DNA from 3 places in the Streptomyces sp. NPDC096176 genome. Region 2 is predicted to be linked to each of the others. Evidence: riboswitches for the same ligand, from Rfam matches in the RefSeq annotation. Region 2 holds a riboswitch; each other region holds the start of a gene.

Region 1 (5,741 bases), on a different contig from region 2:
AGAACGGTGTGTACGCCCTCGGGAACGCCGTTGAACGGCTCGTCTCCGGCGGCTCGTTGCAGAATCGTCGCAGCACGCTGGAGGAGTCGCTGGCGCACTGGCGGGATGCCATCGGCGTACCCGTCTACTTCGCCGTCTACCGCGAAGGCGAGATCGACATCGTCGCGGTCTCCGACACGCCCTACGCGCCGGCGGTCGCCGAATGGGCCGACTTCCGCGAGACCGGCCACGCGCACGCGTTGGGCCAGTGCCTTCTCGGCCAGCTCGACGAGTCCGCCCGCCGCGACCACCTCGACCGCCATCCCGTTCAGCCCGTCACGCCGCACACGGTGCGTGACCGGAGCGCACTGCTGGAACGGCTCGCGTCACGTGGGCCCATGGCGCCGGTCGTGGAGCGTCAGGAATATGCCCTCGGCACGGTCTGTGCTGCCATTCCGATCACCGCCGGCCCTGTCGTCGCAACGATGGCGATTTCTCTCCCCCTGCGCCAGGAAGCCAGATTGCTTCCTGCGGTGGAGCAGCTGAGGACGGGAATCGGTGGGCTGTTGGGGTCACTTGCCTTCTCTATCAGTATCTGAAATATCACTCCTTGTGATCTGCTAGCGCTTCCAGGACGATTGCGTCAAGAGGGCCTAGGGGGATCGTTCCTGGCCGTTTTCTTGCTTTGCCAGCACGGGTTCATTCATTGCTTCATTACTGCGGAGTATGTGATGCGCGAGTCGGTCCAGGCCGAGGTACTGATGAGCTTCCTCGTCTCCGAGGAGCTCTCCTTCCGGATTCCGGTGGAGCTGGGTTACGAGACCTGGGATCCGTACGCGGTGCGGATGACCTTTCACCTTCCCGGTGACGCGCCTGTGACCTGGGCATTCGGGCGGGAGTTGCTGCTCGACGGGATCAATGGGCCGAGCGGGGACGGTGATGTGCATATCGCGCCCGTCGGTCCCGAAAGCCTGTCTGACGTTCGTATCCGGCTTCGGGTCGGCGCCGACTCGGCGTTGTTCTGCGCGGGCGCGGCGCCGCTCGTGGCCTTCCTCGACCGTACGGACAAGCTGGTGCCGATCGGGCAGGAGCTCTCGCTGGGTGACTGCGAAGTGAGTCTGGAAGAGGCGCTCGGACGCATCCTGGCCGAGGAGAACGCCGGCTGACGTCCCATCGGCTCCGCTCGCGCGATTACTTCTTGCGCCGCCGCCCCCTGCCACCCCGAACCGGTGACCCGGCCGGTTGCTCGGCCGGCTGCGGACGGTCGGCGGAGACCACCAGGGTGGCCAGGGCGGTTGTCACCGGTACGGAGGCGACCAGGCCGATCGAGCCCACCAGGGTCCGTACGATCTCCTCCGCCACCAGTTCGCTGTTGGCCACGGCGCCCACGCCCGACTGGGCGATCGAGAAGAGCAGCAGCAAGGGCAACGCCGCGCCCGCGTAGGCGAGTACGAGGGTGTTCACGACCGAGGCGATGTGGTCGCGGCCGATGCGGATCGCGGCGCGATAGAGGGCACGCGGGCCCATCTCCGGATCGGCCTGGTGCAGTTCCCACACGGCCGAGGTCTGGGTCACCGTCACATCGTCGAGCACACCGAGGGAACCGATGATGACTCCCGCCAGCAGCAGACCGCTCATGTCGATGTCCGGGTACAGGCCGTGGATGAGGCCGGTGTTGTCGTCCGTGTTCCCGCTCAGGCTCGCCCAGCCGATGAACAGCGACCCCAGCAGCCCGATCAGCAGCAGCGAGACCAGAGTGCCGAGCACCGCGACCGAGGTGCGCGCCGTCACCCCGTGACACATGTACAGCGCGATCAGCATGATGGCGCTCGCCCCGACCACCGCGACGATCAGCGGATTCGAGCCCTGCAGGATCGCCGGCAGGATGAACAGCGTCAGCACCGCGAACGAGACCGCCAGCGCGATCAGGGCCATCACCCCGCGCATCCGGCCCACGAGCACCACCGCGAGGGCGAAGATCCCCGCGAGCAGTGCCATGGGGAACTCGCGGTCCACGTCGGTCACCGAGTACTGCAGATCGCGAGGTGCGTCGGGGGCGTACGCGACGACGACGCCCTGGCCCTCGCTCAACTGCCGTGGCGCGTCCGGCTGGACGATCTCGACGAATGTCCGGCCCTTGTCCTTGCCGCTCACGACCTCGACGGTCGCCCTGGCGCACCGGCCCTGCTGCGCAGCTACGGCCTCGCGTCCCTCGGGCGTGGAGGTGTCGCCGGTCGGCGGGACCTGTGCGGCGTTGACGTCCTTGCAGTCGACCTTCTCGACGCGTACCACCTTGCCCTGCTCGGTCTGCCGGTCGAAGCCGACGCCGGTGCGTTCGTGGCCGGGCGCGCCTCCCGGCCAGAGCACCGCGAGCCCGACGAGGACGGCTGTCGCGAAGGGGATCAGTACGGCTGCGATGATCTTTCGAAGGTGTCGGGACACCGGAGCGGCGGGCCCATGGCTGTGCCCATGGCCGTGGGCCTGGACGTGCGGTTCTGGGGACTGTGGCGATGAGGTCACGGGTCGATCATCGCAAGAAGCCGGGGCCCTCTGTTCAGCGCGCCAGATATGACGCTAGCGTGGTGGCACCTTTGCACACGCGGGAGCTCGGAGCACCGGGCTGAGAGGGCGCTGACCTTCGTACACCTGTACGGGACCAGCTGCGCCGACCGCCGAACCTGTTACCGGGTAATGCCGGCGTAGGGAGTAGGTCTCATGACCGTATCGGACGCACGCACGCCTGCCTCGAACCAGAACGACGAGGCCGGGAAGTCCATCGGCTGGCACAAGGGATACGTCGAGGGATCGCGCCCCGACCTCCGCGTGCCGGTGCGCAAGGTGCATCTCACCAATGGCAAGGACGTCACGCTGTACGACACGTCCGGCCCGTACACCGACCCGAACGTCGACACCGACGTGCGCCGCGGGCTGCCGCCGCTCCGGGAGAACTGGATCATCGGCCGCGGCGACACCGAGGAGTACGCGGGGCGGCCGGTCCGGCCGGAGGACGACGGGATCAAGCACACATCGCCGCGCGGGGGACTGCGCAACCTCGACGCCGTCTTCCCGGGACGCCCGCGACAGCCCCGCCGTGGCCGCGACGGGCAGGCGGTGACGCAGCTCGCGTACGCCCGCCGCGGCGAGATCACGCCGGAGATGGAGTACGTCGCCATCCGCGAGAACGTCTCCCCCGAAGTGGTGCGGGAGGAGATCGCGGCCGGCCGGGCCGTGCTGCCGGCGAACGTGAATCACCCGGAGATCGAGCCGATGATCATCGGCAAGCGGTTCCTGGTGAAGGTCAACGCCAACATCGGCAACTCCGCCGTCACCTCCTCCATCGAGGAGGAGGTCGAGAAGATGACCTGGGCGACCCGCTGGGGCGCCGACACGGTCATGGACCTGTCCACCGGCCGCAACATCCACACCACCCGCGAGTGGGTGCTGCGCAACTCCCCCGTCCCGATCGGAACGGTGCCGCTGTACCAGGCGCTGGAGAAGGTGGACGGCAAGGCCGAGGACCTGACCTGGGACGTCTACAGGGACACGGTCATCGAGCAGGCCGAACAGGGCGTCGACTACATGACGGTCCACGCGGGAGTGCTGCTGCGCTACGTGCCTCTGACGGCCCGGCGCAAGACCGGCATCGTCTCCCGCGGCGGCTCGATCATGGCGGCCTGGTGCCTGGCGCACCACAAGGAGTCGTTCCTGTACGAGAACTTCGAGGAGCTCTGCGAGATCCTCGCCGCCTACGACGTGACGTACTCCCTCGGCGACGGGCTGCGCCCCGGTTCGATCGCGGACGCCAACGACGAGGCGCAGTTCGCCGAGTTGAAGACACTCGGCGAGCTCAACACCATCGCCAAGCGCCACAACGTGCAGACGATGATCGAGGGCCCGGGCCATGTCCCGATGCACAAGATCAAGGAGAACATCGACCTCCAGCAGGAGATCTGCGAGGAGGCGCCGTTCTACACGCTCGGCCCCCTCACCACGGACGTTGCGCCGGCCTACGACCACATCACGTCCGGGATCGGGGCGGCCATGATCGCCTGGTGGGGCACGGCGATGCTCTGCTACGTCACGCCCAAGGAGCACCTGGGCCTGCCGGACCGAGACGACGTCAAGACCGGCGTCATCACGTACAAGATCGCCGCTCATGCGGCGGATCTGGCCAAGGGGCACCCGGGCGCCCAGGAGTGGGACGACGCGCTGTCGGACGCGCGTTTCGAGTTCCGGTGGGAGGACCAGTTCAATCTGGCCCTCGACCCGGACACGGCGAGGGAGTTCCACGACGAGACGCTGCCCGCCGAGCCGGCGAAGACCGCGCACTTCTGCTCGATGTGCGGTCCCAAGTTCTGCTCGATGAAGATCTCCCAGGACATCAGGCGCAAGCACGGGGGCGAGCTGGGGGAGGCGGACACGGCAGCCGCGGAGGCGGAGGCGGGCATGGCCGAGAAGTCCAGGGAGTTCGCCGCCGCAGGCAATCGGGTCTACCTGCCCATCGCGGACTGACGCGACGCCGCCCCGGAGCGCGGGCGGAAGGCGCGCCGGGCACGGGGCCCGGCGACGTCCCGCGGGCACCGGCCGGGATCACTCCGGCCGGTTCTCGGGGCCCCCGAAGTCCGGGCTGGTGAAGTCCGGGCTGGTGAATGTCGCGCGCCGTCCCTTACCCGAGCCGTCCGCGGGACTTGAGAAGTCGGGTCCGCTGTAGCCGATCTTCGGCATGCGGCTCACCGGCCGCGGCGGTCTCGCGGACGACGGGTCGGCACTGGGATCGGCGAGGGCTGCCCGCAGGAACGGCAGAATGCCGCGCTCCAGCAGGGCATGGCGCCAGGCCTCCCTGGCCCGTGCCACCTCGTCCGGCAGTTCGCCGGAGGGCACCGCGTCCGCCACCTGGGCGGCGCCGTTGCGCAGGGCGGTCAACAGCAGCCCCACCGCGGCGACCAGGATGCCCGCTGCCGTGAGCGCGCCGAAGAACCAGCCGGCCGTGAGCAGGGCGTCGGCGAAGGACGGGGTGGGGCTGAGCATCTTCAGGATGTAGCCGACGAGCAGGAATATGGCCGCGGCTGTACCGGCGAGGACAGGGGCGAGCACGGCGATGACGGCGGCGACGCCCGCACCGCCCTCGGCGGCTTCCCCCACGGCCGGTGCCGACACTGAGCTGCGCACCGAGTCGGCCAACGTGGGCGAGCGCATGTCTCGGCGCACCTTCACATAGTGCTCGTACTCGGCGGCGGCCGACGTGGTGATCAGTGCCGTCGCGTTCAGTGCCATGGTGCGGAGCTGCTCGGTGTTCAGGCGCAGCCCCACAGCGGCCAGATCCGGGCGTTCATGGGCGTTGCGCAGTGCGTCGTCGAGGACTCGCTCGTACTCGGCGCGGTCCTCGGTCAACAGGTGCGGAGCGCTGTTCATGTGCATCCCCCGATGCTCCGTCGGCCGGGATGCCCGCTGATACCGGGCAGTTGGGCGGAAACGGAGGAGAGTCTGCTACGGATAAGCCGATGGTAGAGCGGTTACGGCACAGGGTGACAGGGGGTTTGTGCAAATCACCTGCCGCGAGTCGGCTCAGTTCGCCAGCGGGAGCTGCTGGACAAGCAGCTTTCCGGCCATGGTCACGCCGCCGTCCATGGCGATCGCGAGACCGTCCGCGTAGACGTGCGGACCGTCGACCACAGGGCGCTCCCCGTCCTCGCCGTCCTCGGTGCCCACTTCGCCCAGCAGGTACGGAATGGGGCTGTGGCCGTGCACGATCCGATGGCCGC
Region 2 (5,741 bases):
CCCGCCGCCACCATCACCGCCCTGCGCACGAACGGCAGATCGACCTCGCGCCACGCCCGCAGCGGTGACGCGCCCAGTACGGCGGCCGCCTCCCGGAGCCGTTCGTCCACGGCCCGCAACACCGGCAGCATCGTCCGCACGACGAACGGCACACCGACCAGTGCCTGGGCGAGGGGCACCAGGATCCACGACGCCCGCAGGTCGAGCGGTGGCTCGTCGAGAGCGATCAGGAAGCCGAAGCCCACGGTCACGGCGGAGACGCCGAGCGGAAGCATCAACAGGGCGTCGAAGCCGCGTACCAGCCTGCCTGCCTTCCGGGTGAGCGCTGCCGCGGCGAGGCCACCGACGGCGACCGAGATCGCGGTGGCGGCAAGCGCGTACCTGAGGGAGTTCCACACGGCGTCGATGGGCGGCACCAGGAACGCGCCTCCGGACGCGTCCACGGTGCCCAGTTGACGGTAGTAGGCGAAGCCGTACCCGCCAGGAGTGTCGAAGGAGCGCTCGACGAGCACGGCGAGCGGAGTGAGCAGCAGTACGACGACGGTGGCCAGCACGGCACAGAGCATCGCCCACTGCACCGCTCCGCGCGGCGGGCGCGCGGTCCGGGCAGGGTCGACGAGCCGCAAGGAACTCTCGCGGCGCCTGACGGTCCAGGCGTGCACGGCGAGGACCGCACCGACCGCCGCGAACTGCAGCAGGGTCAGCACGGCCGCGGTCGGCAGATCCAGGAACTCGGCGGTCTGCCGGTAGATCTCCACCTCGAGGGTGGAGAACGTGGGGCCGCCGAGGATCTGCACGACACCGAAGGAGGTGAACGTGAAGAGGAAGACCATCAGTGCGGCGGCGGCCAGCGAGGGTGTCAGCGCGGGCAGGGTCACCCGTCGCCAGGCGGCGAGGCGCCCCGCACCCAGCACCCGGGCCGCCTCCTCCTGGCGGGGGTCGAGCTGGGACCACAGGCCGCCGACGGTGCGTACGACGACGGCGTAGTTGAAGAAGACGTGCGCGAGCAGGATCGCCCACACGGTGGTGTCGAGCCGGACGCCCCACATCTCGTCGAGGAGCCCACCGCGCCCCAGCAGCGCCAGGAACGCCGTGCCGACGACGACCGTCGGCAGCACGAACGGCACGGTGACCGCCGCACGCAACAGCCGTTTGCCGGGGAACTCGAGGCGGGCGAAGACATACGCACCGGGCAGCGCGATCAGCAGGGTCAGCGCGGTGGAGGCGAGCGCCTGCCAGGTGGTGAACCACAGCACGTCCCGGATGTCCGGGCGCCCGAGCACCTCCGCGAAGCGTCCGAACTGCCACACCCCGTCGATGTGGAGTCCGCGGCCGACGATCGCGGTGACGGGGTAGGCGAAGAAGACGGCGAAGAAGGCGACGGGCACGGCCATGAGGCCGAGCCGCGCCGCGTTCCCGCGCAGGGACTTCCCTACTTCAGGACGAGCGAGGACCACGACCGGACCCACTGCTCACGGTTCTTCGCGATGGTGTCCGCGGCGACGGTCTCGGGCTGCTCGACGACCGCTCCGTGCTTCGTGAACAGCTCCGGCAGCTTCGCGTCCTCGACCACCGGGTTCACGAACATGTTGAGCGGCATGTCCTCCTGGAACTTCTTGCTGATCAGGAAGTCCAGCAGCGCCTTGCCGCCCGCCTCGTTCTTCGCGCCCTTGAGCAGACCGGCGAATTCGATCTGGCGGAAACAGGTGCCCGTCGCGACACCGGTGGGCGCCTCGGCCGGCTGCGGATCGGAGTAGAGCACCTCGACCGGAGGGCTGGAGGCGTACGAGACGACGAGCGGACGGTCCGCCTTGGCCTTCTTGCCGCCGGCGGAGCCGGAGAACTCCTCGTTGTACGCCTGCTCCCAGCCGTCGACGACCTTGACGCCGTTGTTCTTGAGCTTCTTCCAGTAGCCCTGCCAGCCGGACTCGCCGTACTCGCCGACGCTGCCGAGCAGGAACCCGAGACCCGGCGAGGAGGTGGCGGCGTTCTCCACGACCAGCATGTTCTTGTACTCGGGCTTCGCGAGGTCCGCGAAGGTCTTCGGCGGCGCGAGCTTCCTGTCGGCGAAGAACTTCTTGTCGTAGTTGACGCAGATGTCGCCGGAGTCGACGGGCGTGACGCGGTGCTTGCCCGCGTCGAGCTGCACCTCTTCGGTCACCCGGTCGAGGCCCTTGGCCTCGTAGGGAGTGAAGAGGTCATTGTCGAGCGCGCGGGAGAGAAGGGTGTTGTCGACACCGAAGAAGACGTCGCCCTGCGGGGAACCCTTGGTGAGGATCTCCTTGTTGAGCGCGGCGCCCGCGTCACCGCTCTTGAGCACCTTGACCGTGTAGCCGGTCTGCTTGGTGAACTCCTTCAGCACGGCGTCCGACGCGGCGAACGAGTCATGGCTGACGAGGGTGACATTCTTGGACGCGCCGACGGGGTCGGACCCGGAGCCCTTGTCCTCGGACTTCTCACCGCAGGCGGAGAGGACGGAGACGCCGAGGGCACCCGCGAGTGCGGCGCCGACGGCACGCCGAAGTTGGCTGTTCATGATGATGCTGACTCCCTACGCCGGTATGACCCGGATCAGGTCCGAGGGTCTGCGGCTCGTGGCCGTGAAGGCCTCGCCGCACTCTCAGCGCTCTGGTGCGCTCCCCTGTCGGAATGTTTTGTTGTTCATTTGTGCGAACGCACAGGGCACAGTATCAGCCATGGCCGACGGGCTCTGAGGCCCGTGCGCCCGGCTCGGCGCTCGGCCACTGCGCCCATGCTCTCGCCTCGGCCCGGCTCAGCGCTCGGTCGCCGCCAGCTGTCCGCAGGCCCCGTCGATCTCCTGGCCACGGGTGTCCCGGACCGTGACCGGTACACCGTGGGCGGCGATCGCGTCGACGAACGCCTTCTCGTCCTCGGGGCGCGAGGCCGTCCACTTCGAGCCGGGCGTCGGGTTGAGCGGGATGAGGTTCACGTGGACCCGCTTGCCCTTCAGCAGCCGGCCGAGCAGATCACCGCGCCACGCCTGGTCGTTGATGTCACGGATGAGCGCGTACTCGATCGAGATACGGCGACCTGACTTCTCCGCGTACTCCCAGGCGGCGTCGAGGACCTCGCGGACCTTCCAGCGCGTGTTGACGGGAACCAGGGTGTCTCGCAGCTCGTCGTCCGGGGCGTGCAGCGACACGGCGAGACGGCACTTGAAGCCCTCGTCGGCGAAGCGCAGCATCGCGGGCACGAGACCGACGGTAGAGACCGTGATGCCCCGCTGCGAGAGACCGAGCCCGTCGGGCTCCGGGTCGGTGAGACGACGGATGGATCCGACGACCCGCTTGTAGTTGGCGAGCGGTTCACCCATGCCCATGAAGACGATGTTGGACAGCCGGGCGGGTCCTCCGGGGACCTCGCCGTCGCGCAGCGCGCGCATGCCGTCGACGATCTGGTGCACGATCTCCGCGGTCGACAGGTTCCGGTCGAGGCCGGCCTGCCCGGTGGCGCAGAAGGGGCAGTTCATCCCGCAGCCGGCCTGCGAGGAGATGCACATGGTGACCCGGTCCGGATAGCGCATCAGCACGGATTCGACCAGCGTGCCGTCGTGCAGGCGCCACAGGGTCTTGCGGGTCGTGTCGTCGTCGCACGAGATGTGCCGCACGACGGACATCAGGTCGGGCAGCAGCTCCGTGGCGAGCTTCTCGCGCGCGGCCGCGGGGATGTCGGTCCACTGGGCCGGGTCGTGGGCGTACCGGGCGAAGTAGTGCTGGGACAGCTGCTTGGCGCGGAACGGCTTCTCGCCGATCGCGGCGACGGCGTCCTTGCGCTCGGCGGGCGTGAGGTCGGCGAGGTGCCGCGGGGGCTTCTTGGCTCCGCGGGGCGCGACGAAAGTGAGTTCTCCGGGCTTGGGCATGGTGCATCCAGTGTCGCAGACGGATTCCGGTGGCCTGCGGGCCCCGATTCCCGCGGTGGTCGTCTGAGGTCGTTACTGGTCTCCGGGTGGCATCCGCAGACGGCCCAGAAGGATGGGCGTTCTCGCCGGCCGGGGAGCCCACCAGTGCCGGATGACGCGGTGGCGCCCTCCACCGCGGGGGCTCCACCTTGTTCACGAGCTCCATTGGGTGGCTGAACCATGAGGATGAGGAGGCAGGCGCTGCTCGCGCTCGCCGAGCCGAACATCACACCGTGTCCGATCCGCCGACCGGAGACTGGTCCCACGGCCGACCAGGACGCACGCGGCTTGCGGCACGCCGAAGTCTTGGGGCCGGCAGAGCCGCTTCGTCATACCGCACCGGGCACCCAAGCCCGTCTACGTCCGCGACATCACACCGCCTCAGGCTGCACGCCGAGGACCGCACTGCGACCCGGGGCACTGCTTGCGCCGGGCTCGTCAGCGCGCTGGGTCCAAGCGCGAGAAGCGCCGCGGCCCGATCTCCCATCCCCGTCCGGCAATACCCAGCGTCAGCGCGCCGCGGCTCCATGTCCCACGGACCGTGATCTCCTCGTCGCGGTAGTGCCCGCGCGTCGTGAACGAGACATGATCGCCCTCCAGGACGTACCGCGCCGTGTGCACGCCGGGCAGACTGTTGTCCTTGCGCAGCCAACCGGCCAGAGTCGCCGCATTCGTGGGCTGCGGTGCGGGTCGCACGAGCACGTCCAGGACCGTGCCGTCCGCGTAGAAGCGGAACACCTGCGTATCCGCCGCGAAAATCCCGTTCAGCGGTGGTGCCCCGCGGCGTCGTCCTCGACCGGCCAAAGCCCTCTCCCCCAGAGACACGGACCTTCAGAGATAAAGGAAGAGGGCTCGTTGCCCTGTGGACAACGAGCCCTCCTCAAGAAAACAGCAGCCGCTCAGCCGGGGCCCACGAAGACAACCAGCAGCAGCCACACCACCGGTGCCGTCGGCAGCAGCGAGTCCAGACGGTCCATGATGCCGCCGTGGCCGGGGAGCAGCGTGCCCATGTCCTTGATGCCCAGGTCACGCTTGATCATCGACTCGCCCAGGTCCCCGAGCGTGGCGCTGACGGCAACCGCGAGGCCGAGCAGCAGGCCCTGCCACCAGGTGCCGTCGTCGATCAGGAACTGCATGCACAGCGCGCCCGCCGCCATCGCGAACGACACGGCGCCGAGCAGTCCTTCGCGGGTCTTGCCCGGGCTGATGCGCGGCGCGAGCTTGTGCGTGCCGAAGCGCCAGCCCACCGCGTAGGCGCCGGTGTCGCTGACAACGGTGAGCAGCAGGAAGGTGAGCACCCGCTCCGGGCCGTCATCGGCCGCCAGCATGAGTGCGACGAACGTCGCCAGGAAGGGAACGTAGAACGCGGCGAAGACGCCGGCCGTGACGTCCTTGAGATAGCCCTCCGGCGGCTCGGTCATCCGCCAGACCAGGACCGCGAGCGCTGTGAGCGCCATCGCGACCCATGCACCCTCCGTCCCACGCGCATAGCCGGCCACGACCATCGCCGCGCCGCCCACCGCGAGCGGCACGATCGGGGCCTTGATCTGCTTGCGTTCCTCGAGCCGGGAGGTCAGCTCCCACAGACCGACGACGACGGCGACCGCGATCACACCGACGAAGACGGCCTTGACGAAGAAGAGAGAGGCGACGATCACCGCACCGAGGCCGACGCCGACCCCTATCGCCGCGCGCAGGTCCCGACCCGCCCGCTTCTTCTGCGGCGGCTCCGGTCCGACCGGCGGCTGCGGGGTCGGATCGCCCGAAGGCGGCGGGGTGGGCATGGGCTCCTGCGGCATCTCATCGCGGAACAGGGGGCCGC
Region 3 (5,741 bases), on a different contig from region 2:
CAGCCCTCGACGTACTCCATGGCCAGATAGACGTACGCGCCCTCGGCGCCCTGGTCGAAAACCCCCACCACGTTGGGATGGGCCAGGCGCGCCACGGACTTCGCCTCGCGGATGAAGCGCTCCACGAACGAGGCGTCCGTGGCGAGGGCCGGATGCATCACCTTGAGGGCGAGCACCCGGTCGAGACGGATGTCGACGGCCCGGTAGACCGTGGCCATGCCGCCGACGGCGATGCGCGCATCGACTCGGTAGCGGCCGTCGAGCAGCTGCCCGACGAGAGGGTCCTGGAGGGTCGTGTCCACGCGGCGATTCTACGAGCCGGGACGGACAGGGCCGACGGGCCGGGCAGAGCCGGGCCACGACTGCAGCCGAGCTGTGACGCGCGGGACGTATCCGAAGCCCCACGCCGTAGGAGGGTGGCCCCGCAGGGCCACCCCTCGCCCCCTCAGAAAGCGGGTCGCTCCGGATCCAGCGCCGCTACCCCCTCGACCGGCGACGACGCCTGTGCGAAGTGCCGCCGCGGGATCCGCCCCGCACGGAACGCCAGCCGCCCCGCCTCCACGCCCCGCCGCATCGCCTCCGCCATCAGCACCGGCTCCTGCGCCCGCGTCACCGCCGACGCCAGCATCACCGCCGCGCACCCCAGCTCCATCGCCAGCGCCGCGTCCGACGCCGTGCCGGCGCCCGCGTCCAGAATCACCGGCACGTCCGCCTGCTCGACGATCAACTGGAAGTTGTGGGGGTTGCGGATGCCGAGCCCGGAGCCGATCGGCGAGCCCAGCGGCATGATCGCGGCGCAGCCCACGTCCTCCAGCTTCCGCGCGAGCACCGGGTCGTCGTTCGTGTACGGCAGCACGGTGAAGCCGTCGTCGACGAGCGTTTCTGCCGCGTCCAGCAGTTCGACGCCGTCCGGCAGCAGCGTTCGCTCGTCCGCGACGACCTCGAGTTTGATCCAGTCGGTGCCCAGCGCCTCCCGTGCGAGACGCGCGGTGAGGACCGCCTCACCTGCCGTGAAACACCCCGCGGTGTTCGGCAGGACCCGGATGCCGAGCTTGTCCAGCACGGACAGCACCGAACCCTGGACGGTCGGGTCGAGGCGCCGCATCGCGACGGTCGTCAGTTCCGTGCCGCTCGCGACGAGCGAACGTTCGAGAACGTCGAGGCTGGGCGCCCCGCCGGTGCCCATGATCAGCCGGGAGTCGAATGTGGTCTCCCCGATGGTGAAACGGTCGTCGGCCACGACGGATCAGCCTCCCTGCACTGCGGTGAGAACTTCGACACGGTCGCCGTCGCCGAGCGGGGTGCCGGCCCACTGGCTGCGCGGCACGACGGTCTCGTTGACGGCCGCGGCGACTCCCGAGGGCGCCGCGGTGAGCGCGGCGACGACGGCGTCCAGGGTGGTGCTGTCGGCGAACTCTCGGACTTCGCCGTTGACGGACACGTTCATGCGGGCTGCTCCTGGAGGACGGAAGAGAAGCGGCGGGGGGAGAAGGCCCGTGCCACCTCGGGCAGTTCGCCGCTCACCAGCGCGCCCGCCAGCGCGTCGCCGGTTACCGGCGTCAGCAGCACACCGTTGCGGTAGTGCCCGGTGGCCAGCAGCAGGCCGGGCAGCTCGGTGAAGCCCAGCAGAGGCGCGTTGTCGGGGGAGCCGGGCCGCAGTCCGGCCCGCGTCTCGACGAGGGGCAGCTCGGTGATGCCGGGCACGAGCTCGTGCGCGTCGCGCAGCAGCTCGTACACCCCGCCCGCGGTGACCGTCGTGTCCCAGCCGAGTTCCTCGCTGGTCGCGCCGACCACCAGCTCGCCGTCCTCCCGGGGCACCAGGTACACATGGCTGCCGCGCACCACCGCCCGTACGGTGCGCGAGAGGAACGGCGCGTACGGGCGCGGCACGGTCAGCCGCAGGACCTGGCCCTTCACCGGCCGTACGGGCGGAAGAACGTCCGCCGGTACGCCCTCCAGCCGTCCGCTCAGGCTGCCCCCGGCCAACACGGTCTGACCCGCGGCGAGTTCGCCGCCGTCGGCGAGTACGGCTCCGGCCGCCCGGTCGGCGGCCACCACCAGCCGCTGCACCCAGGTGCGGCGGAAGTCCACGCCGGCCCGCTCACAGGCGACGACAAGCGCGGCGGCCAGCCGTCGCGGGTCGACCTGGTGGTCGCCGTCCACCCGCAGCCCGCCGCGTACGCCGGGGGCCAGCATCGGCTCGAGGCGGCGGCACTCACGGCCCGTGAGCCACTCGGACGCGAGTCCCGAGCGGCGCTGCAGGGCGTGCAGCTCACGCAGATGTGCGCGGTCGTCGGCGTCGAGGGCGACGGCGAGCGTGCCGCAGGAGCGGTAGCCGACCCGCTGACCGCTCGCTTCCTCGAGCTCCGCGACGAAGGCCGGGTAACGGCGGGCGGATTCGAGGTTGAGGCCGAGCAGGGTCTGCTCGCCGTAGTGGAGTTCGGTGACGGCGGCCAACATCCCGGCCGCGACCTGAGCGGCCCCGCCGCCCGGTTCTGGATCGGCGACGGTGACGTCCAGCCCGCTCTGCGCTGCTCGCCAGGCCGTGACCAGACCGATGATCCCGCCCCCTATGACAAGGACGTCAGGGGTGTGTCGAGTACGAGACATGGGCGTCCAGCCCCTCCCTTCGCCGGCATGACCCGGATCAGGTTCGTACGGTCGGAGGCCGCCAGCCTCCCTCTCAGCCCGGTGCGTCCGGGCTCCCGCGAGTGCCTTACGGTGGCCACCCTAACCTCCCGCCCCGCCACGCAGTAAGGGAGCCGCAGCAGTGGCAAGGACGCTCGACGGACTCGTTCTCTCACCGGTCGCCGACCAGGCTCCGGGGCAGGTCGGCACCCGGACCCGGTTCACGTACCACGAGGAGCGGGGCCGGATCTGGGCCGAGTACGAGGGCGGCGACGTGGTCCGCGGACACCTCGTGGGGACCCGGGACGGCGACCGTCTCGACTTCCGCTACGTGCAGTTGAAGGCGGACGGCGCCACCTCCTCGGGGCACTGCGTCTCCACGGTCGTGGACCTGCCGGACGGCCGTGTGCGGCTGGAGGAGACATGGGAGTGGGAGTCCCAGGAGGGCAGCGGGACGAGCGTGGTCGAGGAGCTGCCTTCCTGACTCACTGTCAGGTACGTAAGGTGTGCGGGTGGACGAACGGCAGCAGCAGACAGCGCCGCGGCGGCGCGTGGTGATCGTCGGTGCGGGCATGGCCGGAGTGCAGACCGCGGTCGCGCTTCGGGAGCAGGGTTTCACCGGACCGGTCACCCTGATCGGCGCCGAGCCGCACCAACCGTACGACCGGCCGCCGCTGTCCAAGGCGATCCTGCTCGGCAAGGCGGAGGACTCGGCCTTCGACATCGACTTCGAGGCCCTCGACGTCGAGCTGCGCCTGGGCGTCGAGGTCACCGGCGTGCGCACCGGGGCGCACGAGGTGGACACCGCGGCCGGCCCCGTCCCGTACGACGTCCTGGTCCTCGCCACCGGCGCGGAGCCCATCACGCTGCCCGGCACCCGGGGCGTACCGGGCGTCCATCTGCTGCGCACCCTCGACGACGCCGCCCGGCTGCGGCCGCTGCTCACCGAGCAGCACGACATCGTCGTGGTCGGCGCGGGCTGGATCGGCGCGGAGTTCGCGACCGCGGCCCGCCAGGCCGGCTGCGCCGTCACCGTCGTCGAGGCCGCCGACCGCCCGCTCGCCGGCACCATGCCCGCGGAGGTCGCCGCTCCGATGGCCGCCTGGTACGGGCAGTACGGGGCGGAACTCGTCACCGGCGCCCGTGTGGCCACCGTCGAGCCGGGCGCCGTGGTCCTGGTCGGAGGGCGCAGGATCCCGGCCGGCGCCGTCGTCGTCGGTATCGGCGCACGGCCCGCCACGGGCCTGCTCGAGGACTCCGGCATCCAACTCGGCCCGGACGGCTCGGTCGTCGCGGACCGCCACCTGCGTGCCTCCGCGCCCGATGTGTACGCCGTCGGAGACTGCGCCTCCTACCCGTCCGGCCGCTACGGCGAGCGGCTGCTGGTCCATCACTGGGACAACGCGCTCCAAGGGCCGCGCACGGTCGCGGCGAACATCCTCACGGACGCGGCCGGGAAGGGCGGCCCGGGCGCCGAGGTGTACGACCCGGTGCCGTACTTCTGGTCGGAGCAGTTCGGCCGGTTCGTCCAGTACGCGGGCCACCACGCCGCCGCCGACACCCTGCTGTGGCGCGGCCGGCCGGACGACGACACCTGGTCGGTACTGTGGCTGCGCGAAGAGAAGCTGGTGGCGCTGCTGGCTGTCGGCAGGGCCCGTGATCTGGCGCAGGGGCGCAGGCTGATCCTGTCGGAGGCAGTGCTGGATCCGGAGCGGGCCGCCGACCCGTCCGTCCCTCTGAAGGCGGTAGCGCGGTAGGTCCCGGCTACCGACTGTCGGTCCCGGATGGCAGGCTTGTCCTGTGACCGAGATTGACGCAAAGATCGATGCTCTCGTCCCCGCCTGGCTCTACCTGCCCGACATCGCGGAAATGCTCGATGTCGAGGTGACGCGTGTGCGCCAGCTGGTCAAGGAGGGCCAGCTGATCGCCGTGCGCCGCGGTGAGAACCGTGCGCTGCAGGTGCCTGCCGCCTTCATCGACGGCAACAAGGTGGTCAAGGGTCTCGCAGGGACCCTGACGCTCCTGCGGGACGACGGCTTCACCGACGAAGAGATGCTGGAGTGGCTCTTCACTCCGGACCCGACCCTGCCGGGCACCCCTGCCCAGGCGCTCGGGGAGAATCGCGGCACGGAGGTGAAGCGCCGGGCCCAGGCGCTCGCCGTCTGACGCCACGGAGAACACCACTACCGGCCGGGTGCTCGGGGCCGGCCGTCCGGCCCGAGCACCCGGCCGACCAACGGGGGGATCGCCTCATGTCCACGGCTCGCGCACTGCTGTCCGACGCCCGGCTCTATCTCTGCACGGACGCCCGCAAGCGGCAGGGAGACCTTCCCGAGTTCCTCGACGCCGTGCTCTCGTCCGGCGTGGACATCGTGCAGCTGCGCGACAAGGGCATGGAGGCGGGCGAGGAGCTGGAGCACCTCCAGGTCTTCGCCGATGCCTGCCGTAGGCACGGCAAGCTCCTCGCGGTGAACGACCGCGCCGACGTGGCGCATGCCATCGGCGCCGACGTGCTGCACCTGGGGCAGGGCGATCTGCCGGTGCCCGCCGCGCGCGCGGTCCTCGGGGACGCCGTGCTCATCGGCCGTTCGACGCACGCCGAGGCCGAGGCGGCGGCCGCCGCCGCCGAGCGGGGTGTGGACTACTTCTGCACGGGCCCCTGCTGGCCGACCCCGACCAAGCCCGGGCGGCACGCCCCCGGCCTCGACCTCGTCCGCTACACGGCCGCCCTCGGCGGTGACCGGCCCTGGTTCGCCATCGGCGGCATCGATGCCGGCAATCTGGAAGAGGTGCTGGACGCGGGGGCCCGCAGGGTGGTCGTGGTGAGGGCCGTCACCGAGGCGGACGACCCGGCCGCGGCCGCCGCCGACCTGGCGAAGCGGGTCAGGGTCCGAAGCGTGTGAGACCGGTGGTGATCGTCCATCTCTGTCCAAGGGATGGACAAGAGATGGACAAATCCGGCATATTTCCTTGATTCGGTTGGGTGACCCTCTCGGTCTGGCTAACCTGCGGGTATGGCCCTCGGTACTGCTTCCACCAGAACGGATCGCGCACGCACGGTGCGCGACCTGCTTGCGACGGGCAAAACGTCGTACTCGTTCGAGTTCTGGGCG

The links. A riboswitch is a leader RNA that binds a small molecule or an ion and turns the genes downstream of it on or off. The one in region 2 is predicted to bind thiamine pyrophosphate.
Region 1: linked by a shared signal. The riboswitch ahead of thiC (phosphomethylpyrimidine synthase ThiC) and the one ahead of ACIQ7Q_RS29440 (thiamine ABC transporter substrate binding subunit) in region 2 are both predicted to bind thiamine pyrophosphate.
Region 3: linked by a shared signal. The riboswitch ahead of thiO (glycine oxidase ThiO) and the one ahead of ACIQ7Q_RS29440 (thiamine ABC transporter substrate binding subunit) in region 2 are both predicted to bind thiamine pyrophosphate.

The regions. Positions count from the first base shown of each region.
Region 1 covers NZ_JBIWFV010000002.1:165,189-170,929, reverse strand. The annotation lists gene ACIQ7Q_RS05930 (IclR family transcriptional regulator) at 1-578, shown strand, start outside; gene ACIQ7Q_RS05925 (SsgA family sporulation/cell division regulator) at 711-1,145, shown strand; gene ACIQ7Q_RS05920 (YibE/F family protein) at 1,171-2,499, opposite strand; TPP riboswitch at 2,569-2,702, shown strand; gene thiC (phosphomethylpyrimidine synthase ThiC) at 2,695-4,491, shown strand; gene ACIQ7Q_RS05910 (hypothetical protein) at 4,570-5,397, opposite strand; gene ACIQ7Q_RS05905 (metallophosphoesterase) at 5,545-5,741, opposite strand, start outside.
Region 2 covers NZ_JBIWFV010000013.1:86,904-92,644, reverse strand. The annotation lists gene ACIQ7Q_RS29445 (ABC transporter permease) at 1-1,394, opposite strand, end outside; gene ACIQ7Q_RS29440 (thiamine ABC transporter substrate binding subunit) at 1,433-2,536, opposite strand; TPP riboswitch at 2,532-2,653, opposite strand; gene rlmN (23S rRNA (adenine(2503)-C(2))-methyltransferase RlmN) at 2,774-3,880, opposite strand; gene ACIQ7Q_RS29430 (hypothetical protein) at 4,358-4,657, opposite strand; gene ACIQ7Q_RS29425 (phosphatidate cytidylyltransferase) at 4,819-5,741, opposite strand, start outside.
Region 3 covers NZ_JBIWFV010000006.1:206,920-212,660, forward strand. The annotation lists gene pknB (Stk1 family PASTA domain-containing Ser/Thr kinase) at 1-302, opposite strand, end outside; gene ACIQ7Q_RS18605 (thiazole synthase) at 446-1,240, opposite strand; gene thiS (sulfur carrier protein ThiS) at 1,247-1,447, opposite strand; gene thiO (glycine oxidase ThiO) at 1,444-2,610, opposite strand; TPP riboswitch at 2,608-2,719, opposite strand; gene ACIQ7Q_RS18620 (hypothetical protein) at 2,771-3,112, shown strand; gene ACIQ7Q_RS18625 (NAD(P)/FAD-dependent oxidoreductase) at 3,201-4,385, shown strand; gene ACIQ7Q_RS18630 (Rv2175c family DNA-binding protein) at 4,429-4,794, shown strand; gene thiE (thiamine phosphate synthase) at 4,881-5,531, shown strand; gene metF (methylenetetrahydrofolate reductase [NAD(P)H]) at 5,643-5,741, shown strand, end outside.